One region of the Metabacillus dongyingensis genome, then DNA from elsewhere that is predicted to be linked to it. Evidence: riboswitches for the same ligand, from Rfam matches in the RefSeq annotation. Region 1 holds a riboswitch; each other region holds the start of a gene.
What was found. Region 1 has a riboswitch for S-adenosylmethionine ahead of metK (methionine adenosyltransferase). Riboswitches for the same ligand answer to the same signal wherever they lie in the genome.
Positions count from the first base shown of each region.

Region 1 (4,359 bases):
AGAAATGATGATAAAAGTTTCAGAATTTGTTCCATCTACTGACGGATCTGCTTTAAAGTTTGGTGCAGACACGATCGTGAATGGATTATCATGCTGAATCAGCTCATCTCCGCTCTCTGGCTGAATGAATAATTGCTGTGCAAAAAGGTTATGCCAGGCGAATTCATTTACAACCTGAATCGGCAGGCGGTATTTTGCGTCAGCTCCGGCAAAGCCTTTGAAAACAAAAAGCTCATTGCGGTCTTTTAAGTATGAAAGAACTTTTAAATACAATTTTTCAAATGCCGTTTCAGAGAAAGGCTGATTAACAGCACCCCACTCAATTTTGTCATTTGTTGAATTTTCTTTTACAATAAATTTATCTTTAGGTGAACGTCCTGTGTAAGTACCAGTTGTTGCACGGACTGCTCCCGTTGAAGTTAATGTACCTTCTTTGCGCTCTAATACTTTCTCTACAAGAACGGGAACTGATAAGTTATGAAATGCATTTTCCCCTTTAAGTAAAACATCAAGCTCATTTGTAATTTCAATTGAATTCATCCCATACCCATCCTTTACCTATATTTCTATTATTATTTTCAACTATATGTTAAGTGATTCTTCTTAATTAGTATAACACATTAAAATGAATAGTCTATACTATTTAACTTATTCTACGTACAAATTGATGAAATGGAACGGTTTTAGAAACGTTTTTGATGAAAATGATACATATATAATAGGAATGTTTTTATTTCGGCATTTTGTGGAATCATATAAAAAGGGTTCTGAAAAATCTTATGCGAAAACCTTGTCAGTTTTTGTTGACACCTGAAGGAAATATACGATATTATATGTCCTTGAACGGATTCTCTTATCCCGAGCTGGTGGAGGGACAGGCCCAATGAAACCCAGCAACCTGCTTTATCTTGAAAATTCATTCGTGAATTTTTGCGAGCAAAGGTGCTAACCTGATGCAAGGCGAAAGCCCTTGATCGATAAGAGCGAAAGGCTACGATTTTAGTAAATAACCTTTCCTCGCGGGAAAGGATTTTTTATTTCAAATATATTTTGCCTGAAAGTACTCGTGGATTCTCCTAAAACATGCCAACTGAAATATTTTGCCGAATGGTCAAAATATGAAAGGGAATGAGTTCCGTATCATCTAACCTTTTGAGGAGGAAAACTTTAATGACTAAACAACGTCGTCTGTTTACTTCAGAGTCTGTAACTGAAGGTCATCCTGATAAAATTTGTGACCAGATTTCTGACTCGATTTTAGATGCAATCCTAGAAAAAGATGCAAATGCCCGTGTAGCTTGTGAAACATCTGTTACAACAGGTCTTGTTCTGGTTGCTGGTGAAATTACAACTTCTACTTATGTAGACATTCCAAAAATCGTTCGCGAAACGGTTAAAGAAATTGGCTACACTCGTGCAAAATATGGTTTTGATGCAGAAACATGTGCAGTACTTACTTCAATTGATGAACAGTCAGCAGATATCGCGATGGGTGTTGATCAGGCGCTTGAAGCACGTGAAGGAAAAATGACAGATGAGCAGATTGAAGCTATTGGTGCAGGTGACCAAGGATTGATGTTCGGTTTTGCAAATAACGAAACGAAAGAATTAATGCCGCTGCCGATCTCACTTGCTCACAAACTTGCACGCCGTTTAACAGAAGTCCGCAAAGAAGAAATTCTTCCGTACCTTCGTCCTGACGGCAAAACTCAAGTAACAGTTGAGTATGATGAGAATGACAAGCCTGTTCGCATTGATACAATTGTTATTTCAACTCAGCATCACCCTGAAATTTCATTGGAGCAAATTCAGCGCAACGTAAAAGAACATGTAATTAACCCGGTTGTACCGAATGAATTAATTGATGAAGATACAAAATACTTCATCAACCCGACTGGCCGTTTCGTAATCGGCGGACCGCAGGGCGATGCAGGCTTAACAGGCCGTAAAATCATCGTTGATACTTACGGAGGGTATGCTCGTCACGGAGGCGGTGCATTCTCTGGTAAAGATCCAACAAAAGTTGACCGCTCTGCAGCTTATGCAGCACGCTATGTAGCTAAGAATATTGTAGCAGCTGGCCTTGCTGATAAATGTGAAGTTCAGCTTGCATACGCAATTGGTGTAGCTCAGCCGGTATCAATTGCAATCGATACATTTGAAACAGGGAAAGTGAAGGAAGATGTGTTAGTGGATGTTGTTCGTGCTAACTTTGACCTTCGTCCGGCAGGAATCATCAACATGCTGAATCTTCGCCGTCCAATTTACAAACAAACAGCTGCCTACGGACACTTCGGCCGTAATGATCTTGACCTTCCATGGGAAAGAACAGATAAAGCAGAAGCTCTTAAAGAACAGGCTTTAAACCAATAATAAGTAAAAAAGGATGAGAATACTGCTGTATGCAGCTCTCATCCTTTTTTTGTCGAAAAAATCGGGATTTTTGTTTAATTTTGTGAAAAAATGCAACAATCTCTTACTAGTCTTCGTTTTATAAGTGGAAAGACACTTTTGGAGGCGAATAGGATGTGCGGATTTGTTGGAATTATTGATTATCGTAAACAAACGAGAGATCTTTTATTTAATACATTCATTGAGAAGGCAAGCAGAAAAATAGAACACAGAGGTCCGGATGACAGCGGAATTTATCAAGATGAGCAGGTTCTTCTGGCCTTTCAGCGGTTAAGCATTATTGATGTTAAAAGCGGACACCAGCCTATGGCTTATGGATCTGATGACCGCTACTATATTGTGTTTAACGGTGAAATTTATAACTATATTGAGCTCAGAGAAATCATTTTTTCCCATGGATTTAAGTTGAAAACGGATACGGATACAGAAGTGATTGTTGCGCTTTATTGCATTTATGGCCAGGAAACGCTTCAACTTTTAAGAGGAATGTTTTCATTTCTTATTTGGGACAGACAGGAACACTTTTTATTCGGTGCGAGAGATCACTTTGGAATAAAGCCTCTTTACTACATAGAAAACGGCGAAATGAATCTTTTTGCTTCGGAGCTTAAGAGTTTAACTGATTATCTTCCAAATCCTCTTATTAATGAAGAATCCTTAGAGCACTATCTCTCTTTTCAATATGTACCGGACCCAGGCACGATGCAGAAGCATATTAAGAAAGTGCCTCCAGGCTATTTCTTTACAAAAAAAACGGGAGAAGCATTAGAGCTTACAAGGTACTGGAAACCGAAACTTGTACCCGTACGTCCAACTGACGAAAACAGGCTCAAAGAAAAAATTCAGGATGCCTTAATTGATTCGGTCAAAGTCCATATGCGAAGCGATGTGCCTGTTGGATCTTTTCTGTCGGGGGGAGTGGATTCAAGTATTATTGCATCCATTGCGAAGGAATTTCACCCTTCACTTAAAACGTTTTCTGTCGGCTTTATGCAAGAAGGCTACAGCGAAATCGATATAGCAAAAGAAACAGCGGATGCGCTTGGCGTTGAGAATTTTTCCTATACCGTTGATCATATGGAATTTATGAGGGAGCTTCCAAAAATCATTTGGCATATGGATGATCCAGTGGCAGATCCGGCTTCTATTCCTCTTTATTTTATTGCACGTGAGGCAAGCAAGCAGGTGAAAGTCGTTTTATCTGGGGAAGGAGCAGATGAGCTTTTTGCAGGCTATAATATTTATAAAGAACCTCAAGATCTATCTGTCTTTGGACATCTTCCTCACAGCTTTAAGCAAAGATTAAAACAGCTGGCTGCGGTTTTTCCTGAAGGAATGAAAGGAAAAAGCTTTATTGAGAGGGGGACAACCCTTTTAGAAGATCGGTATATTGGAAATGCCAACATCTTTTCATCTGCCGAAAAACATGAATTGCTTTCTGCAGATGTTCATTTTGATCCAACAGATATAACAGGGATCCTTTATGAAGATGTCAGTCATTTAGACAGCATCTCAAAAATGCAATATATTGATGTGATGACCTGGCTCAAAGGGGATATTCTTGTGAAAGCAGACAAAATGACAATGGCGCATTCATTGGAACTAAGGGTGCCTTTCCTGGATAAAGAAGTTTTTAAAATTGCTTCAACCATTCCGCATGAGTTAAAAATCAAACATGGCGAAACGAAATATCTGCTTCGCCAGGCTGTCCGGGACATTGTTCCGCCGCACGTTCTCAATCGAAAAAAACTGGGTTTTCCTGTTCCGATACGGAATTGGCTGAAAAATGAGATGTATGATTGGGCAAAAGTGATCATATGGGAGAGCGGGACGGGAGATCTCATTAATAAATCGTATGCCGCACAATTATTAGATCAGCATTATATGGGAGAGGCAGATCACAGCAGGAAGATATGGACTGTTTTAACGTTTATGATTTGGCACCAG
Region 1 covers NZ_CP082944.1:3,964,751-3,969,109, reverse strand. Annotated here, with positions in the region: gene pckA (phosphoenolpyruvate carboxykinase (ATP)) at 1-540, opposite strand, end outside; SAM riboswitch class I at 851-984, shown strand; gene metK (methionine adenosyltransferase) at 1,171-2,373, shown strand; gene asnB (asparagine synthase (glutamine-hydrolyzing)) at 2,527-4,359, shown strand, end outside.

Region 2 (4,359 bases), 2.1 Mb from region 1:
TTTGCCCCAAACGGTAATGCCATGATTGCGGATCAAAACAGCACCGGAGTTTCCGTTCACATACTTGCCAAAGTCAGCTGCGAGATCCGGTATATGAGCCGCATTTTCAATAATCGGAATATGCCACTCTGCATCTTCTTCCCAAAGACCAAATGCTTTAATGATTTCCTGTCCTTTAAACGTAACGCCGCCGTCATCGCCGTAGAGCTCAGAGATGACATTGTTGTCAACAGTATGGACGTGGAGGCTGCAGCCTGCGTTCGTACGATTATAGATTTCAACATGAAGCAGGGTTTCAGCAGAAGGCTTCAGCTTTGTTTCTTCAAGGGCAGCTCCATTCTGATCGACCAATAGGAAATCTTCATCCGTTTCAATCCGTTTATCCTTACCGCTTGAAGTCACTAAAAACGAGAGCGGCTCCGTTTTTACCTTAATCGCGAGGTTTCCGCTTGTACCTGGAAACCAGTCCCTCTCAGCAAGCTCGCGTTTAACCGCTGCAAGCTCGCGCAAGCGTTGATTTAAAAGACTCATGATACCGCCTCCTGCTTTTTCTTAAGTCTATCTATCACATCAAAGAACGTAGTAAATTCCTGATGCGGAAGGTCTAAAGACTGGCATTTTCCCAGAAGAAAATCTCTTGCAAACACAAAGTCTGCAAGTTTTGCAGCCTCTAAATCCGTAACTGAATCACCAATGACAATGACTTCCTGATCAGGAGCAGCAAGCTTCCTGATTAAACTCGGCTTGCAGCAGCCACAGTCATTGCTGCACTGATCATCACATGAGTTTGGCCATAAGATTTCAATTGCCTGACCGCTGAAATCACCTGCATTGCAGTAAACACGGTCCCTGTCAACCAAGCCATTCAACAATGGGTGAACAAAAAAATCAATGCCTCCGCTTACGATATACAGAGGGATTTCTTCCTCCTCCGTATATTGAACAAATTCACGGAATCCATCGCGAAGCTGAGCCGTAAAAAGCAAGTATTGAATAATATCAAATTTCAGCTCTGATGGAATCAGCTGAAACATCTTCTCTACTCCTGCCCGGACAGAAATCCGCTGACTTAATACATCATCCTTCAAAGCATTCCATTCTGGCGGTGCAAACTTCTTCATGATGGCAATAATGTTGTCATTGTTTGTTATTGTTCCGTCGAAATCACAGATGATAATCGGCTTGCTCATTTGCTCACTTCCACCTGCCCCCAAAGATCCAGCGCGATTCTCAAATCCGCATTTTCATTTGCTTTTTCAGTCAAGGAGATGCCTTGTAATGCCGCATCGATCGCTGCACGGAAAGCTTTTCCGCCTGCAGCAGCGCCGTTTGGATGTCCGTGGACACCTCCGCCTGCGTTAATCACGCTATCTAACCCGAAATCCTGGATTAAGATAGGGACGAGTCCTGGATGAATCCCTGCTGAAGGCACAGGGAATGTTTCCTTCAGGAGCACGTTTTCTTTACAAGCTGCACCTATGGAAAGGGCCGCTTCCCGCTCAAGCGCAACACTTCCATAAGGGGATGGAAACAGAGAAAAATCGGCTCCGCTGTATCTCAGCAATTTTCCGAGTAAAAGAGAATGCGAGATTCCATATAGTGAGGATGATGCCAATGCACCGCTGACAGCTGGATGAGCCATTAGCGGAATGTTGATGTCTTTGTCCTCTGCCAGGCTTTGAAGCACGTCAAGGCCGTAGGCAAAAACATTTAGCAATAGGGCATCTGCTCCAAGCTCTGCCGCACGCTTTGCTTTTTCTTTTAAATCATACGTTTTGCCTGATAAATGAACCGCGTACATCGCCTTATGACCGGTCTCCTCATAAACCTTGTTTAACACTTCTTTTCCGGCAGTAATCCGCTGGTCAAAAGGTGTCAGCGGATTTTCAAAAAGAATTTCATCGTCTTTCACCAAATCAACCCCGCCGAGCACCTGATCTTTAAGCTGATTCTTTAAAAAAGCGAGATCACGTCCGATGACACCTTTAAAAATACTCATAAGCAAAGGTCTGTCATATACACCAAGTTTTTCACGGATGCCGCTGATGCCGAACTTAGGACCTTGAAAATCAGCAAGAATATCTTCTGAAAAATCCAGGTCCTGAAGCTTTACTTCGCCGTCAAGAGACAGTTTTCCAAACACAGTCGCAAGAATCGCCGGCAAATCATGGCTGAAATTTACTCCAGGGTAAAAAATTTTAACGATGCCTTTTTTGACGCGTTTGTTTAAAAAAGCTGAAACCTTATCATCAGCCTCAAATTCTTCTACAGAGATGACCTTCCCTTTGTGCTGCTTCAATTGTATCTGAGTCAGTTCCGGAAGATCCGTCCAGGACCCAACGGTTAACCCAAGGGCAATCCCTTCTGCTTTTTTTTCTAAGTTTTTTTCATCATGGATGAGATAGGTTGCTGTAATGCCGCTCATGTTTGTACCGCCTTCCATAACAGTTTTAGAAATGCGCAAGCGCCAGTTTAGCTCAGGCATGGCAAAATCAGCAGAAAAGTCCGGTTTTGACTTTTTTGTTCTGGCCGAGGAGCTGGGCGACTCAGTTTGCCATCAATGCGCAAAATTTTATATATTCTAAATAAATAAAAAAGGCCCCTTTCCGCTAATCGAAAAGAGACCTTATCTGACTTGGCTAAGATCCTTATCTATCAGCGAAATGCTGCAAGATTTAGCACCGTGCTTAAACCTTGGTTTAAGTCGGTTGCCGGGCTTCATCGGGCTAGTCCCTCCACCTGCTCTTGATAAGAATGGCTTATTTATTTTATGTTCTGAATAACCTGAAATTAATTTGGATTATGACATTTTTTCAAAAGACTGTCAACCGCCATTTTAAAATAAATTCAAAGATTTTATCCGTGCTGCTGCTTCTCTCAGTCTTTCTTCTGAGGTTAAAAGTCCTGCCCTTACATAGCCTTCTCCGAATTTCCCAAAACCGACACCCGGCGCCACACAGACATGTGCATGAAGGAGGAGATATTCGGCAAAGGATTCTGACGTATAGCCTTCCGGAACAGGCAGCCAGGCAAAAAACGACCCTGGCGGCGCTTCAACCTGCCAGCCAATTTCGTTAAGAGCAGTTATGAATGCATGGCGTCTGCTTTCATACCGCTCCACCAATTCATCCACACAGCTCTGTGATTCAAGCAGGGCAGCTGCAGCAGCTTCTTGGACAGCACTGAACACACTGACAAACATGTGATCCTGCAGCAGATTAATCGCTTCAATGACACTTTCATTGCCAATCGCAAAGCCGATCCTCCAGCCCGCCATATTATACGTCTTCGAGAGTGTATAGATTTCTATCCCAGTTTCTTTCGCTCCTTCAACTTCCAAAAAGCTGACAGGTTTTTTTCCGTCGAACCCAATGGCGCCATAGGCAAAATCATGAATCACACAAATTTCATTTTCTTTTGCAAACGCGACTGTTTCTTCAAAGAATTCTTTTGAGGCAACAGCACCGGTCGGATTGTTCGGGTAATTCAGAAACATTAGCTTTGCCTGTTTCTTCGCTTCTTCAGAAAGTTGCCCATAATCCGGCAAAAACTGATTATCTTTTACCAGCGGCATAAATTCCATCCTGGCCCGGGCAAGCTCTACCCCAGACCAATAGTCAGGATATCCGGGATCCGGCACGAGAACTAAATCATCCGGGTCCAGTAAACATTGCGGAATTTCAACAAGCCCCGCTTTTCCGCCAAACAAAATGGCCACTTCTTTGTCAGCATTAAGTGTTACACCATACTCCCGCATGTAAAATTCCGCAATTGCTTCTTTAAGAAATTTCTGTCCGCGGAACGGGGAATATTTGTGATAGTCCGGATTTTCCGCTGCCTCCTGAAGAGCCTTAACAATGTGGGGCGGTGTTGGCTGATCAGGATTCCCCTGTCCAAGATTAATAACGTCATGTCCCGCTTCGATACTTGCATTCACTCTTGCTACGAGACTTGCAAAAAACTGCTTTGGAAGCTTATTTAATAACTGTGATTGATTGAAGTTTTTCATGTTTTACACCTTCTCAAAAAATTCTTGAAATTCTAGTGAAAAATCATATATTGTTAGAGTCAGCTTGTAAAGAAAAATTTTCGAGGCGGAGATGAAGATTGATGAATCCAAAAGTGGCATGCCTGCAAATAGACCTTGTTTTTGGTGACCCTGAAGCAAATATTGAAACGGTAAAAAAAGAAATAGAAAAAATAGCAGCATCTGAAAAACCTGACGTAATTGTTCTGCCTGAACTGTGGACAACAGGCTATGATCTTACTAGGCTCGACGAGATCGCAGACCCAAACGGCAGCAAAACAATCGCTCTGGTCAGCAGTCTGGCTAAAACATATGAAGTTAATATTGTGGCA
Region 2 covers NZ_CP082944.1:1,820,672-1,825,030, reverse strand. Annotated here, with positions in the region: gene K8L98_RS08995 (methylthioribulose 1-phosphate dehydratase) at 1-531, opposite strand, end outside; gene K8L98_RS08990 (2-hydroxy-3-keto-5-methylthiopentenyl-1-phosphate phosphatase) at 528-1,190, opposite strand; gene mtnW (2,3-diketo-5-methylthiopentyl-1-phosphate enolase) at 1,187-2,425, opposite strand; SAM riboswitch class I at 2,646-2,755, opposite strand; gene K8L98_RS08980 (pyridoxal phosphate-dependent aminotransferase) at 2,837-4,009, opposite strand; gene K8L98_RS08975 (carbon-nitrogen family hydrolase) at 4,111-4,359, shown strand, end outside.
Region 2: linked by a shared signal. The riboswitch ahead of mtnW (2,3-diketo-5-methylthiopentyl-1-phosphate enolase) and the one ahead of metK (methionine adenosyltransferase) in region 1 are both predicted to bind S-adenosylmethionine.

Region 3 (4,359 bases), 2.3 Mb from region 1:
GGGGAATTTCCTTTGTATCAACAAAAGCTGTTTTAGTTCAGCTGGAACCTTTTACATTGCTTGTTTTGCGTTTTGGTATTGCATCTCTCTTTTTATTCCTCCTTCTTTTCCTTTTTCGTCAGCCTTTAAAAATAAAAATGGATTATCTCCCTGAGGTTTTTATACTTGCCGTACTCGGAATCTTTGTCCATCAAGTCATACAGGCTGCGGCATTGAAGTCCATTCAGGCATCGGAAGCAGGATGGATCATCTCTTTTTCCCCGATATTCACAGCAGTTCTGGCATCTCTATTTTTAAAAGAAACGTTTACGCTTTTTAAAGCTGCAGGCATGTCAATTGCTGTACTTGGCGTTCTCTTGATTACATCTTATGGACAAGGCGGGTCATTAACCTTTCATGCTAATATGGGATATGCACTGATGATCTTAAGTACATTAAATTGGGCGGTTTATTCCATTCTTATAAAAAAATTAAAAATCCCTTATCCTGCATTAACCATTACTTTTTATACAAGCCTTATTGGTTTTTTGATGACAATTCCATTCTTTATGAGAAATAACGGCTGGGTTCAGCTGACTGTGCTGACACAGGAAAACTGGACTCATTTGCTGTTTCTCGGAATCTTTGTCTCGGCAGTCGCATACTGGTTTTGGGGAAAAGCCCTGGAGGTCATGGAGGCGGCTAAAGTGTCATCCTTTCTTTACTTTGAACCGCTTGCAACTGTTATTGCGGCAGTCATCTTGCTGAATGAACCTTTTTTATTAATGAGCGGGGCAGGCGGTTTGTTGATTATTGCAGGTGTGATGATTGTGAATCGTAAATATTCATAAAAAACCCCTTGCAAAATATTTGATAATGAGATAAGGTTATAAAAACAATTCAAAAAGTTCATACTATTTATTCTTATCCAGAGAGATGGAGGGTTCTGGCCCTGTGAAATCTCAGCAACCGGAAAAGAACAGAGAATGTTCCTGTTCGAACCAAGGTGCTAAATCCAGCAAGCGCAGGTAATAAGCTTGGGAGATAAGGAGAAGCAATCATTCGATATCAACGTCTTCTTCTTAAATGAGGAAGACGTTTTTTATTTTAGAAAAAACAATGGGACGGTGTTGGAAATGTCAGAACGCATTGAAACAATCTTGGCGCAAATTGGAAATCGAAGTGAAAACGTAACGGGAACAGTGAATCCGCCCGTCTATTTTTCTACAGCATACAGGCACAATGGAATTGGGGAATCAACTGGATTTGATTACATCCGCACTGGAAATCCTACTCGGGCGATACTTGAAAAAGCCATTGCAGAGCTTGAGCATGGAGATCAGGGATATGCCTTCAGTTCAGGAATGGCAGCGATTCAGACATTGATGGCATTGTTTAAAAGCGGAGACGAGCTCATTGTATCCTCAGATTTGTACGGGGGAACCTACCGTTTATTCGAACGGGAATGGAGAAAATACGGACTTGTTTTTCATTACGCTGATTTTAACGACGAAAACTGTACGCAGCAGCTGATCAATGAACGCACAAAGGCCATTTTTCTGGAAACTCCGACTAATCCTTTGATGCAGGAAACAGAGGTCAGCAAGATTGCTAAAATAGCCCGTGAAAACCATCTGCTGCTGATTGTCGACAACACCTTCTACACGCCGATCCTGCAAACGCCGATTTTAGATGGAGCGGACATTGTCATACATAGTGCCACCAAATATTTGGGCGGACACAATGATGTGCTTGCCGGTTTGGTTGTTGCTAAGGGAACAGAGCTTTGTGAAGAGCTTGCACAGCATCACAACGCGATCGGGGGGGTGCTTTCTCCTTTTGATTCATGGCTCTTGATCCGCGGCATGAAAACCCTGGCCCTGCGGATGAACCAGCATGAAAAAAATGCCGGAAAGCTTGCAGTATTTCTTGAAAATCAAACAGAAGTGACAGAGGTGCTTTATCCTGGCAAAGGCGGAATGCTTTCATTCAGGCTGCAGAAGGAAGAATGGGTGAATCCATTTTTGAAAGCCTTAAAGACGATCACATTTGCAGAAAGCCTGGGCGGAGTGGAAAGCTTTATCACATATCCAGCGACTCAGACTCATATGGATATTCCTGAAGAGATTCGCGTTGCAAATGGCGTGTGCAACAAGCTATTGCGCTTTTCTGTCGGAATTGAATACGCAGGAGATTTGGAAAAGGATTTAACAGAAGCATTTGAACTGATGAAGGAGGCGGAGAAAGTTGAGCAACGATGATTGGAAATTCGAGACGAAGCTGCTCCACAATCGTCAAAAGGTGCAAAAGGAAACAGGAGCGGTAAGCGTGCCGATCAATCATTCCTCTACTTTTCACCAATTTGACTTTGATGACTATGGAAAATTTGATTACAGCAGATCGGGGAACCCGACACGCGAGGCATTAGAAGAAACAATTGCCGAACTAGAAGGCGGTACCAAAGGATTTGCCTTTGCTTCTGGAATGGCGGCCATTTCAACCTGTTTCTTGCTCCTTTCTAAAGGAGACCACGTTCTAATTACTGAAGATGTATACGGCGGAACATACAGGATCATCACAGATGTATTGAGCAGATTCGGCATTGAATACAGCTTTGTCGACATGACCGATTTGCATGAAGTGGCGTCACACATCAAGCCGAATACAAAAGTTATCTATGTTGAGACACCGTCAAATCCGCTTTTGAAAATTACCGACATCCAGGGCATTACGAAACTTGCAAAAGCAAATAACTGTTTAACATTTTTAGACAATACGTTTTTAACACCAGTCCTTCAGCGTCCACTCGAGCTAGGAGTCGATATCGTGCTTCACAGCGCAACCAAGTTTTTGGCTGGACACAGTGATGTACTTGCAGGACTCGCGGTTGTAAAAGACGAAGAGCTTGCTGCACAGGTAGGGAAACTGCAAAATGCATTCGGTGCGGTACTCGGCGTGCAGGACAGCTGGCTTGTGCTCCGCGGAATGAAAACACTGAACGTCAGACTACAGCAATCATCAGCATCTGCGAGGAAGCTGGCAGAGTACTTGTCTAAGCATAAAGCTGTCCGAAACGTTTATTATCCAGGATTAACGTTCCATCCTGGCCACTCGATTCAGCGTTACCAGGCGGACGGACCAGGTGCCGTGCTATCATTCACATTAGCCGATGAAGACGCTGTCCGCACCCTTGTTAAAAATGTGGAGCTCCCTGTATTTGCTGTAAGCCTCGGCGCAGTAGAATCTATTCTTTCCTATCCGGCCAGAATGTCTCACGCTGCCATGCCAAAAGAAGAGCGGGAGCGCCGCGGGATCTCGGATGGTTTATTGCGCATCAGCGTAGGCCTTGAGGATGCAGACGACTTGATCAAAGATTTTGGGAAGGCCTTGGCGAAGCTGCCTGCACATGCTATTAATAAATTGAGAGCTTGATAGAGTTTAGGACGATTCCTTTGTGGGGAATCGTTTTTTTTTCGTGTTGTATAGAAACTTTCGCAAGACAACTATGAAATGGATGGTCAAAATTATTCCAAATTGGACGGTTATTACATTTGTTCTTAATTGTATAATACGGTAGAGTTTATAAGTAACGCAGATAAGCTGAGAAGCTGCCTGTGCAGATAATGAGGTGTATACCATGGAACTTGCAATAGGTTTAGTGATAATTATTGGAATCGTTTCACTTATTTCCACTTTATTAATAGCTGGAAAAGGAGATAAAGATTATAGGAACGCAGTAAAACGAAACACTTCCAATTTAACTTGGATTTACGTTATTGTTATTTTTATTTCTCTTATTGCAGTAGGCGTATATGTATCATGGTTTGCCTAATTTAGATCATGTCAATAACCTAATGAAGCTATAAATCAGAAGAACGTGATAATAATTTTGTCAGGTGTACATTTCCTGTGGAAAAAGAAGAAAATATTGATTTAGGTATTTAAAGAATTTAGGACACATTATTAGGTTTATAGTGTTTTAAAAGTTCAACTATTAAAGGAAGGAGAATGATAAATATGACTTGGGCAGTTTTGATTTCATTAATTCTAATGAGTGCTCTTAAAATAGTAATAACCTGTATTCCAACGTTTGGTGTTGAATGGCTTCTCAGCAAATTTGAGATTCATTCAAAACTTAGTGACTCAAATTCCACACTAACTATTAATGGGAATTTATTGGAAGGTGAAGAAAAAATTCAAGTTATTAATTATTTTAACGAAGCTACATTTTTTAAAAAATATTATATCTATCCAGGGAGCGAGAAATTATTTTTACATCCAGATAACAGCGGGACTCCAATAGTTATTGATACTAAAAGAGGAAAAAAGGATGTTAGGTTATTTGTATACAGTTACAAAGATCACGTTTATGTAGTAAAA
Region 3 covers NZ_CP082944.1:1,258,970-1,263,328, forward strand. Annotated here, with positions in the region: gene K8L98_RS06225 (DMT family transporter) at 1-830, shown strand, start outside; SAM riboswitch class I at 901-1,030, shown strand; gene K8L98_RS06230 (methionine biosynthesis PLP-dependent protein) at 1,116-2,240, shown strand; gene metC (cystathionine beta-lyase) at 2,227-3,411, shown strand; gene K8L98_RS06240 (hypothetical protein) at 3,617-3,811, shown strand; gene K8L98_RS06245 (YfmQ family protein) at 3,997-4,359, shown strand, end outside.
Region 3: linked by a shared signal. The riboswitch ahead of K8L98_RS06230 (methionine biosynthesis PLP-dependent protein) and the one ahead of metK (methionine adenosyltransferase) in region 1 are both predicted to bind S-adenosylmethionine.

Region 4 (4,359 bases), 2.2 Mb from region 1:
CGTTTCAAGAAGAAGCAAATCAGCTCCGCCTGCAAGCAGGCCGAGTGTCTGTTCTTCGTAATTTTGAATAAGCTCTTCAAACGTTGCTCCGCCTGTAACAGAAAGTGTTTTTGTCGTAGGGCCCATTGAGCCCGCAACATAACGCGGCCAGTCAGGAGTTGAATATTTTTCAGCTGCCTTTTTGGCGATCTCCGCCGCTTTTTTATTTAACTCAAAAGCGAGGTGACCGAGATTATATTCATCAAGAACAATCTTGGTAGCGCCAAATGTGTTGGTTTCAATAATATCTGCTTTAGCGTCCAGGTAAGCATCATGAATGGATTCGATGACTTCTGGTGCAGTAATCGTTAAATACTCATTGCAGCCCTCGTATTCTTCTCCGCCGAAATCATCTGCAGAAAGATTTGCATCCTGTATCATGGTGCCCATCGCTCCGTCCAGAACGAGGATTTTTTTCTCAAGCTGCTTTTTTATATCAGACATGCGTAATCTTCCTTTCATTGACCTCAATTTGTTTCTTGTGAATGTAATTTGTCAGTTCAACGGTTAATTCATAGTTTAAAAATGGTGTAATTAAGTAGATTCCATTAAATAAGTCAAAGGCAGCATCGATCAGTCTTTTAGAAATCGCCAATCCTTCCTGATAGGCTTTCTCCCGATTGTCGCCTGCCCGGGCCATTCTTTCACGAATACTGTCAGAAAGAGTAATGCCCGGAATTTCGTTATGGATAAATTCTGCATTGCGGCTGCTTGTGAGCGGCATAATGCCGATATAAATCGGAACGGTTAAGTGCTTCGTTTCCTCATAAACATCAATCAGCTGTTTTTCTGAGTAAATTGGCTGTGAAATGAAATAATCTGCACCGCAGGCAATTTTCTTCTCCAGTCTTTTTACCGCTTTATCTAGATATTTAACATTGGGATTAAACGCAGCGGCAACTGAAAAATTGGTTTTTTCCCCAAGAGGTTTTCCTGAATAAGAAAGACCATCGTTAAATTGTTTAATTAAGCTGATCAAATCAAATGATGAAAGATCATAAACGGAAGTAGCTCCCGGAAAATCCCCGATTTTTGATGGATCGCCCGTAATCGCCAGCACATCCGTAAGTCCCAGCGTATGAAGACCCATTAAATGAGATTGAAGGCCAATTAAGTTGCGGTCGCGGCATGTAATATGAATTAAGGACCTGAGTCCAAGTGTTTGCTGAACGATGGACCCTACAGCCACATTGCTTATTCTCGGTGATGCAAGTGAGTTGTCTGCAAGTGTTAAGGCATCGATTCCAGCAGCTTGCAGTGCTTTTGCACCTTTTATAAATTTGTCCAGCCCAAGCTTTTTAGGAGGATCGAGTTCTACAATCAGAGAGCGCTTTTTATTGACTATTTCCGGCAGGGGAGGGTACTTTCTTTCCGCTGCAGACGTGACAGAAATCTCTTTCTTTCTTATTTTAACTTTCTTTTCTGTAACTGGAGGGAGTCCTTTAAGCGCTGCTGCCATTGCTTCGATGTGGATTGGGGTTGTGCCGCAGCAGCCTCCAATTAGTCTTGCTCCCTGATTTCTGAAGGCTAGAGCGCTTTCTGCAAAATATTTTTCTCCAGAGCCATAGACAAGTCTTCCTTCTTCAAGAGTAGGCAAGCTGCTGTTGGGATAAACAGATAAGAACGCTCTTTCCGGGAGCGGAATTTCTTCAAGTGATGAAAGCATATGGTAAGGACCAAGTCTGCAATTCAGACCGACAACGTCAGCACCAAGGGCCTCAAGCTGAGAAAGGCCTTCTTGCAGGGGTGTTCCATCCTGCAAGACTCCAATTTCGTGAAGGGAGATGTTTGTAATAATCGGGATATTCGTTTCTTTTCTGGCGATCTCTAATACGGTTTTAATTTCTTCAAGATCATAATAGGTTTCAAGCAGCAGACCGCTTACCTCTTCACTGAGCATAAGGTAAAGCTGTTCTCTGAAATTTCGTTTAATGTCCTCAAGGGAATAGGCATTTTTCTTGAAAGCACGGATGCCGCCTATTGTTCCAAGAACATAGGTGTTATTGCCGGCTGCTGCTTTTTTAGCAATCTGAACGGCAGTACGGTTAATTGCTCTCACTTCATCTTCAAGTCCATATCTTGATAGTTTAATATAGTTTGCACCGTAAGTATTTGTCTGAATGACATCTGCACCGGCTGCAATATACGCCTTATGAACATTTAATATTTCATCAGGCTTCGATAAATTCAATTCTTCAAAACACCTGTCAACTCCGTGTGAGTAAAGCAATGTTCCCATTGCTCCGTCGCCAATCAGGATCTTCTTCTGTAAATCGTTTAAAAGTGTCAAACTCCAAACCTCCTTAGTGCAATAAAAAAACAAAAAAAGCCTTCCAAGAAGAAGACTTTTGAACGTTCAGGACTTCTTCTTATCGTTCGATGGATGCATCGCTGGAATTAGCACCTTGGATTGAAATCTCTGATGAAGACAGATGATTTCATTATGCCAGGTTGCTGAAGCTTCAAAGGGCCAGTCCCTCAGCTTCTCTAGATAAGAATGGTGAAATATGAAATTTTAGAAAAAGATATTATATCTAATTTACATGTTTTTTCGGATAGATTCAATACAAAAATAAAACTTTTCTGAATAGACGGGGAATTTGTTGAGGGGAAATCGAAGCAGATACTTGCAGAACAACGAAAAAAACACTCAGCAGAGGATAGCCCGAGTGTTTGTTCACTTTATCTGAAATTAATGAATTGAACATCTATCGGCAGGTCGGCTCCGCGAACGGCTGCGATCACCTGCTGAAGGTCGTCCTTATTTTTGCCGGTCACACGGACCTGATCGTCCTGAACCTGGGTTTTTACTTTTAATCCGGAATTTTTAATAATGGCATTAATCTTTTTTGCATTATCCTTATCAATACCCTGAATGAGCTTAGCGCGCTGGCGAATCGTTCCGCCCGATGCACCTTCGATTTTTCCGTAATCAATATTTCGTGTCGCTACATTGCGCTTTATCAATTTAGAAATAAAAACATCCTTTAACTGATCCATTTTAAACTCATCATCTGAAACTAAAACAATCTCTTCTTTTTCAAGAGAAATGCTGCTTTTGCTCCCTTTAAAATCATAGCGGGTGCCAATTTCCTTCATTGTCATCGTAATTGCATTCGTCACCTCAGGCATATCCACCTTTGAAACAATATCAAAAGAACTGTCTTTCGCCATAAGAATCCTCCCAAAAGTTTATATTATCTATAGATTATAGTAGAATGAACAGGGGATAACAACTAACGAAGTGCGGAATCGCCCGTTTAGCTCCGACAGACAGATAAGAATTCCGCCGAAAAGTCCGGGTTTGACTTTTTGGGGGAATTTGTTCTGGCCGAGGAGTTGGGCGATGGAGCCGGACAATACGAAGTACAAAACGTAAAAGTTGGAGTAGTCTGCAGCAATTAAGCACCCGATTAGCCCAGGAGATTAGCCGTTTAGCTGCGCATTCATACATAAATGTCCGCTTCAATTTGAAAACTAACAGCAGATGCAACCTGCAAAAGAAAGGAACGAAATACAATTGATGAATCCAGGAACGTTTATGACGCTTTCGATAGATGAAAAATTAGATTATGGCTATTATTTAACAGATGGGGAAAGCCGTGTGCTCCTTCATAAAACGGAAATCACGGAACCGATTGATGACAAAGAAGAAGTAGAGGTTTATTTAATTGTTGATCATGAAGACCGTCTTGCTGCAACAATGAAGAAACCGAAAATTACCGAGGATCATTACGACTGGGTTGAAGTTGTAAGCGTAAGAGAAGACATGGGAGCGTTTGTTGATATTGGTTTATCCAAGGATGCCCTAGTAGCAAACGATATCCTTCCAGCGTTTATCGAGGTTTGGCCTGAAGAGGGGGACATGCTTTATTGTTCTTTGAAGGTAACGAAAAATGGCAGGTTTTTCACGAAGCTTGCAACGGAAGATGTCATGCAGGAGAATATCGTATCAGCAGAAGGTGCAGCCAACAATCAAACTGTGACAGGCAGAGTTTACAGAATGATTATTGCCGGCTCATATATTATTACAGAAGAAGGCTACAAAGGATTTATTCACTCTTCGCAGCGTAAAAGAGAGCCTCGTTTAGGCGAGCTGGTAACAGGACGTGTAATTGAAGTGAAAGACGATGGAACAATCAACGTATCTCTGCTTCCCAGAAAGCATGAAGCATTGGATGAGGATGCACAGCAGCTTTATGATTACATGGAATCAAGAGGCGGAGCGATGCCATTTTTCGATAAGAGCGACCCAGAGGATATTAAAGAACGCTTTAACATGAGCAAAGGCGCGTTCAAGCGTGCAATCGGATCATTAAT
Region 4 covers NZ_CP082944.1:1,153,619-1,157,977, forward strand. Annotated here, with positions in the region: gene metH (methionine synthase) at 1-483, opposite strand, end outside; gene K8L98_RS05680 (bifunctional homocysteine S-methyltransferase/methylenetetrahydrofolate reductase) at 476-2,329, opposite strand; SAM riboswitch class I at 2,406-2,537, opposite strand; gene K8L98_RS05685 (YajQ family cyclic di-GMP-binding protein) at 2,722-3,213, opposite strand; gene K8L98_RS05690 (CvfB family protein) at 3,563-4,359, shown strand, end outside.
Region 4: linked by a shared signal. The riboswitch ahead of K8L98_RS05680 (bifunctional homocysteine S-methyltransferase/methylenetetrahydrofolate reductase) and the one ahead of metK (methionine adenosyltransferase) in region 1 are both predicted to bind S-adenosylmethionine.